One region of the Cryobacterium sp. TMT4-31 genome, then DNA from elsewhere that is predicted to be linked to it. Evidence: predicted binding sites of a transcription regulator. Region 1 holds the regulator's gene; the other holds the start of a gene.
What was found. The regulator LexA, encoded in region 1, represses DNA repair genes until DNA is damaged. The targets are predictions, from matches to a motif close to TCGAACANNTGTTCGA.
Positions count from the first base shown of each region.

Region 2: the regulator LexA is predicted to act here: its motif matches at 1,624-1,639, upstream of E3T19_RS09450 (HNH endonuclease signature motif containing protein).

Region 1 is NZ_SOGI01000049.1:3,535-6,945, reverse strand. Features, by position in the region: gene metE (5-methyltetrahydropteroyltriglutamate--homocysteine S-methyltransferase) at 1-1,176, shown strand, start outside; gene lexA (transcriptional repressor LexA) at 1,264-1,887, opposite strand; gene E3T19_RS11425 (LysM peptidoglycan-binding domain-containing protein) at 2,281-2,643, shown strand; gene E3T19_RS11420 (histidinol-phosphate transaminase) at 2,789-3,411, shown strand, end outside.
Region 2 is NZ_SOGI01000042.1:10,835-14,245, reverse strand. Features, by position in the region: gene E3T19_RS09460 (NAD(P)/FAD-dependent oxidoreductase) at 1-1,061, shown strand, start outside; gene E3T19_RS09455 (SRPBCC family protein) at 1,091-1,513, shown strand; gene E3T19_RS09450 (HNH endonuclease signature motif containing protein) at 1,703-3,411, shown strand, end outside.

The DNA.
Region 1 (3,411 bases):
CAGGCTGCCGTGCAGGCCGATCTCGACGCGGCCACCGCGTCGCTGGAGGCGCGCCGGGTCTCGCCCGGCGTGCGTGACGGCGCCGTGCGCGCCCGCCTCGACACCCTCACCCCGGCCGACTTCAGCCGCGGCGACTACGAGGCCCGCCTGGCCGCTCAGGATGCCGTGCTCGACCTGCCCCCGCTACCGACCACGACCATCGGCTCGTTCCCACAGACGAGTGATATCCGCCGCGCCCGCGCCCGCCTGGTCTCGGGTGAACTCGCATCCGCCGACTACCAGGAGCTCATGCGCGCCGAGATCGGCCGGGTCGTGCAGCTGCAGGAAGACCTCGGCCTCGACGTTCTCGTGCACGGTGAACCCGAGCGCAACGACATGGTGCAGTACTTCGCCGAGAACCTCGATGGCTTCACCGTCACCGAGAACGGCTGGGTGCAGTCCTACGGCAGCCGGTGCACCCGTCCGTCGATCCTGTGGGGCGACGTCCGGCGTCCGGCGCCCATCACCGTGGAGTGGTCCAGCTACACCCAGACCCTTACCGAGAAGCCGGTCAAGGGGATGCTCACCGGACCGGTCACCATCCTGGCCTGGTCGTTCGTGCGCGACGATCAGCCGTTGGGGGAGACCGCACGGCAAGTGGCGCTCGCGCTGCGCGACGAGATCGGTGACCTCGAGGCGGCCGGTATCCGGGTGGTGCAGGTCGACGAGCCCGCGCTGCGCGAGTTGCTGCCCCTGAAGAAGAAGGACCACGCCGACTACCTGGATTGGTCGGTCGGGTCGTTCAGGCTCGCTACCGCGGGGGTCGCCGACCAGACCCAGATCCACACCCACCTCTGCTACTCGGAGTTCGGGGTCGTCATCGACGCGATCCGCAACCTGGACGCCGACGTGACCAGCATCGAGGCCGCTCGGTCGAAGATGGAGGTCGTCGCCGACCTGCAGACCAGTGGCTTCGACCACGGCATCGGCCCGGGCGTCTACGACATCCACTCGCCGCGGGTGCCCGGTGTGGCCGAGATCACCGAACTTCTCGAGCGGGCCCTGCAATCGATCCCCGCTCGCCAGGTCTGGGTGAACCCGGACTGCGGACTGAAGACCCGCGGGTATGCGGAGACCGTGGAGTCCCTGCGCAACATCGTCGATGCCACCCGCGCAGTTCGGGCGACGCTGGTCTGACCTGGCCCGCCCTGACTACGCCGGCACAACACGAAGGCCCGACCCCTCGCGGGGTCGGGCCTGTTGTGTGCCTGGAGCGTTGCGGATCTAGACCGAACGCAACACCGCGACGACCTTGCCGAGGACCTCGGCGAAGTCACCCAGGATCGGCTCGAAGTTGGTGTTGCGGGGGAGCAGCCAGGTGTGGCCGTCGCGCTGTCGCAGCACCTTCACCGTGGCTTCGCCGTCGAGCATGGCGGCGACGATCTCGCCGTTCTCCGCGGTCTTCTGCTGGCGGATGACCACCCAGTCGCCATCGCAGATGGCGGCGTCGATCATCGAATCACCGACGACCTTGAGCATGAACAGCTCGCCCTTGCCCACCAGTTGGCGGGGGAGCGGGAAGATCTCGTCGATCTGCTGGTCGGCCATGATCGGGATACCGGCGGCGATGCGGCCGACGAGCGGCACCATCGCCGCATCACCCACCTGGATGCCGGACTGGTAGTCATCGGCGGCGCCTGGCGTGACCTCCTCTGAGGACTGAGGCAGCTCGATGAGCACCTCGAGTGCGCGCGGCCGGTGCGGGTCGCGCCGCAGGTACCCGCTCAGCTCGAGCTGGTGCAGCTGGTGGGTCACGCTCGACAACGAGGACAGACCAACGGCGTCGCCGATCTCGCGCATGCTCGGCGGGTAACCGCGGTCGCGAACCGAACGCTGGATGACGTCCATCACCGCGCGCTGTTTGTCGCTCAGGCTCTTGCGGCGTCGCGTGCCGCCCTTGTCCCGAGGTGTGCTCTGTTGTGCCACGTTGACGCTCCTCTGGTTAGTCGGTTCGGGCTGGTGCTGGTGGGGCTCGTGCTCGCCGGGCTGGTGCTCGTCGGGCTCATACTTCTCGGGCTCGGGCAGCAATGTCGGTGGTGTCTGTTTGAGTGCAGCTACCCGATCGAAACTGTAGCCACAGAGCAGCGGTTCGTAGACATGCATTCGAGTGTGTTGCGGAATCTGTCTCCATAATATCCGGAAACAGGGTTGATTGTTCGAACACTCGAAGATATATTCGGAACATAGATTCGCATCTGGCCCTCCCGGCCGAGGGCCAGATGCGTTACCAGGAGGTTTGACATGAGCGCAGCATATGCAGCACCGGACAACCACAGCCCGGCCACCCCGCCCACCACACACCTGCGGCTGACCCGCCGCGGGCGGGCCGTCTTCACGGCCCTCGCCGCAGTGCCCCTGGTACTCGGCGTCATCGGCATCGCCGTCAACGGCGGCATGGCCGCGGCAGAGGGCAGCGCGGGTATCGGCGCGGCCGCGTTCGACTACGTCACCATTGAGGCCGGCCAGTCGCTCTGGCAGCTGGCCGAGTCTGTCGCCCCCGGACAAGACCCGCGCGACGTGATCATCGACATCGTCAACCTCAACCAGCTGTCCTCCGAGGCCGTGCAGCCCGGCCAGCGCCTCGCCCTTCCCGCCGACTACTGAGCCGCTCAGCCCGAGCCGCTCAGCCCGAGCCGCTCAGCCCGAGCCGCTCAGCCCGAGCCGCTCAGCCCGGAGCCGATCAGCCCGGAGCCGCTCGCCCCGCCTCGGATACGAGGGGTCGGCCGCGGGCGCAACTAAGCTTGTTCGGGTGACCAGCCTCGACGACCTGCCCCTGCGTGCCAACCTCCGCGGACAAACCCCTTACGGAGCACCCCAGCTGCACGTGCCGGTGGCGTTGAACGTCAACGAGAACACCCACCCGATCCCGCCCGCGGTCGCCGCCGACATCGCGGAGGCCCTGGCCGAGGCGATCCTCACCGTCAACCGGTACCCCGACCGGGAATTCAGCCCGCTGCGCGACGCCCTCGCGGGCTACCTCGGTCACGGTCTCACCCGCGACAACATCTGGGCCGCCAACGGTTCCAACGAGGTTCTGCAGCAGGTTCTGCAGGCCTTCGGCGGGCCGGGCCGGTCGCTGCTCGGCTACGCGCCGACCTACTCGATGTACTCGATCCTCGCCTCCGGCACCGATACCCGCTGGATCCCCGGCGGCCGCGACGCCGACTACGAACTTTCGCCGGAGACCGCCGCCCGCTGGGTGGAGGAAACCTCGCCCGACATCGTCTTCCTCTGCTCACCGAACAACCCGACCGGCACCCCGTTGTCGCTGGAGACCATCGCGGCCGTCTACGACGCCACCCCCGGCATCGTTGTCGTCGACGAGGCCTACGCCGAGTTCGCACCGGACGGCACCGACAGCGCCCTCACCCT
Region 2 (3,411 bases), on a different contig from region 1:
AGTTCACCGGTGCGCAGCTCCTGCGGCTGCCGAGGCATCCGGAAACCGCGCTGCGCTTCGGTCTGCGGGCTCTCGAGCAGGGCAGCCCCCTCTGGGACCTGCGCTTCGCGGGGGAGACGGCGCCAGCCCTGCTCACCGGCGTCAGTGCGCACACGATCAGGGCGCTGCCGAGCATCGCCACCGCCGGCGCAGGCCTCACTCTCGCCACCTATGCGCACGCGGGCGGCTGGCCGATCCCCGTCGGCGGCAGTGGCGCGATCGTGACCGCGATGGTCGACGACCTGCTCGCCCACGGCGGCGAGATCGTCACGTCAACCGAGGTGCGGCGGCTGAGCGACCTGCCGCCGGCCCGCGTGGTGATGCTCGACCTGACGCCCCGGGCGCTGCTGCGCCTCGCCGAGGGCGAGCTGCCCGCCGCATACGCGCGGCGGCTGCGCGCCTTCAGATACGGCAACGGCGTCGCCAAGGTCGACTTCGCGCTGTCCGACCCGGTGCCGTGGCAGGCGGCCGGACTGCGGGCGGCGGGCACCGTGCACGTGGGCGGCACCCGGGCGCAGATCCGGCGAGCCGAGAACACCGTCGCGCGCGGCCGGCACGCCGAGGAACCCTACGTTCTCGTGTCCCAGCCCAGTGGCCTCGACCCCAGTCGCGCCCCGGCCGGTCAGCACACCCTCTGGGCGTACACCCATGTTCCGCGCGGCTCCGCCATCGACCAGACCGAGGCGATCGTGCGCCAGATCGAGCGCTTTGCTCCAGGGTTCCGCGACACCATCCTGGCCAGCGCCGCTCGCAGCGCGTCCAGCGTGGAAGCGCACAATCCCAATTACATCGGCGGCGACATCTCCGCCGGCGAGGTGAGCATGACCCAACTCGTGCGGCGGCCGGTTCTCTCGCCGGACCCCTGGCGCACTCCCCTGGACGGCGTCTACCTCTGCTCGTCGTCCACACCGCCGGGCCCGGGCGTGCACGGCCTGGCCGGCTGGCACGCCGCCCTCAGCGCTCTTCGTCACGACCTTGGGGTGCGCACCGCCCCCGATCTCTCCCCGACCAATCAGGAATAGGTGACACCGTGGCCGTTAACCATCGCACCATGAACTGCCCGCCCGAAAGCGTCTTCGCCGTTCTGGCGGACGGCTGGTTATACCCGAGCTGGGTCGTCGGGGCCTCCCGGATGCGGGACGTCGACCCGGCGTGGCCGATCGCAGGAAGCGTCATCTACCACTCTGTAGGCGTCTGGCCCGCCCTGATCGACGACACCACGTCGGTTCTGGAGTGGGATCCACCCCGGCACGCGCTGTTCAAGGCCCGTGGCTGGCCGCTCGGTGAGGCCCACGTGGCGTTGGATGTGAAGGCTCGCGGCGACGGATGCGTCGTACGCATCACAGAGGACGCCACCGCCGGCCCCGCCCGGTTCGTCCCGTCCTTCCTGCGTGAACCGGCCATCAGGATCCGAAACGAAGAGACGTTGCGCCGGCTCGCCTTCCTCGCCGAGGGCGGCGCCGGGTTCAACTAGCCCCGCCGCCGACGACGGGCGCGCCTGTCGAGACCCCGCAACCCGTCCCCGACAACGCGCCCATCCCGTCGGTCGAGCCTGTCGAGACCCCCCGAGCCATCCTCTGCAGGTAGGAAATGTTTTCGATATCCGTTCCGGACTTGCTGGCATTTCCTCGCATATAGGTGCGATTCGTTAGAGAATGGGGGTATGGACGACGAGCTGGATAGTGGCTCCACCGCACCGACGGGAACGACTCCCACCGGGTCGAACCTGCACGACTGGAACACCGGCCTGGCCGGTCCGGATCCCTTCACCGGCCCGGATGCCGACAGTCTGAGCGGCACTTCCGACATGAAGGCCGCCGGCCCTGCGGCCGGCCCCGCGACGGGCTCGAGCCGGGCCGGTCGGGGTCCGTCTAAGCCGCGGCCTGAGTGGCGGGATCCGGCCGAGCTGCCGGGGGTGCAGCGCGCGCATACCGGTGCGTTCGGTCAGAAGCTCCAGGCCCTGGATGATGCGGCGCGGACGGTGATGGCGGTGATGGATTCCATTGATGTGAACGCGTTGAGTGACCCGGAGGTGGTCGCGTTGACGCAGATGGTCGAGCGCACCGGCCGGCCGGTGGATGCCGCCCGGGTGGCCACCGCGACCGTGGTGGGTTACCGGTCCCGCAGCGGGCTGGGCACGGAGTCGCTGGCCTGGCGGTTGGGGGCGTCGCACCAGAATGATCTGCTGATCGGGCTGACCGGCACGTCGGTGCCGGAAATGAAACGGCGGGTGAGCCTAGGTGAGAAGGTCGCCCCGCGGATGCTGGGCGGCACGGTCCTCGAGCCCGAGTTCCCGTTCGTGGCCGCAGCCTTGGCGGCCGGGGAGATCGGTCTTGATGCGGCCGAGAACATCGTGAAGGGCCTGGCCGACTACAAAGTGCACGGCCACTTCGACGCGGACCAGTCGCTGGTGGACGGCGGTGAGGCCGAGCTGGTGGAATCCGCGACCGGGTCGGTATTCGGCCGCACCCCCGGCCCCGGCGACACCAACACCGCCACCAACACCGCCACTCACACCGACACCGACGGTGCCGGGCCTGCCTGCACGGGACCGATCGCTCGCCTGGGCGACTCGGCGGGGTTCACCTTCCCGGCGGACCGGATCCGGGAGATGGCGGCGACGTGGCAGGCGGTGTTGAACCCGGACGGGGCCGCGCCCACCGCGGAGATCGTCGAGGCCAAATCCACGTTCTCGTTCGGCAAACTCAGCCAAGGCCTGCACCCGCTGCGCGGCGGGGTGACGCCGGAGCTCAAGGGCATCATGCAGACCCTGTTCAACACGTTCCAGTCCGCCCGCAGCGCTCCCGCGTTCCCGTCCGCGGAGGAGCAGCAGCGTATCGAGGCCGGCGAACTCGTGCCCGGCGAGATCCTCGACGAACGCGACGGCGGCCAGAAACGCGCCGATATTCTCCGCGGCATCCTGGTCCAGGTCGCCCAAGACCCCCGCACCCCGACCATGGGCGGAATGCCGCCGACGGTGATGGTGCACGTGAACGCGCACGACCTGCACACCGGGGTCGGGGTCGGCTGGATCGACGGCGTCGAGGGGCCGATCTCGATGAAGACGATCAACCAGATGATCGACAACGGCGGCTTCCGGCCGATCTTCTTCGGCGGCACCGGCACCGTCCTCGCCCTCGGCGACAAAGTCCGCTGCTTCACGCCGCTGCAACGCAGGGCGATCACCGCCCGAGACGGCGGCTGCATCATCCCCGGCTGCACCTGCCCACCGCAATGGACCGAAGTCCACCACGTGCAGCCGTGGCAAAACGGCGGCCCCACCAACGTGAGCAACGGGGTGCTGCTGTGTTGGTATCACCACCACAACATCGACACCTCGGGGTGGCACATCCGCATGGTCCTGGGCATGCC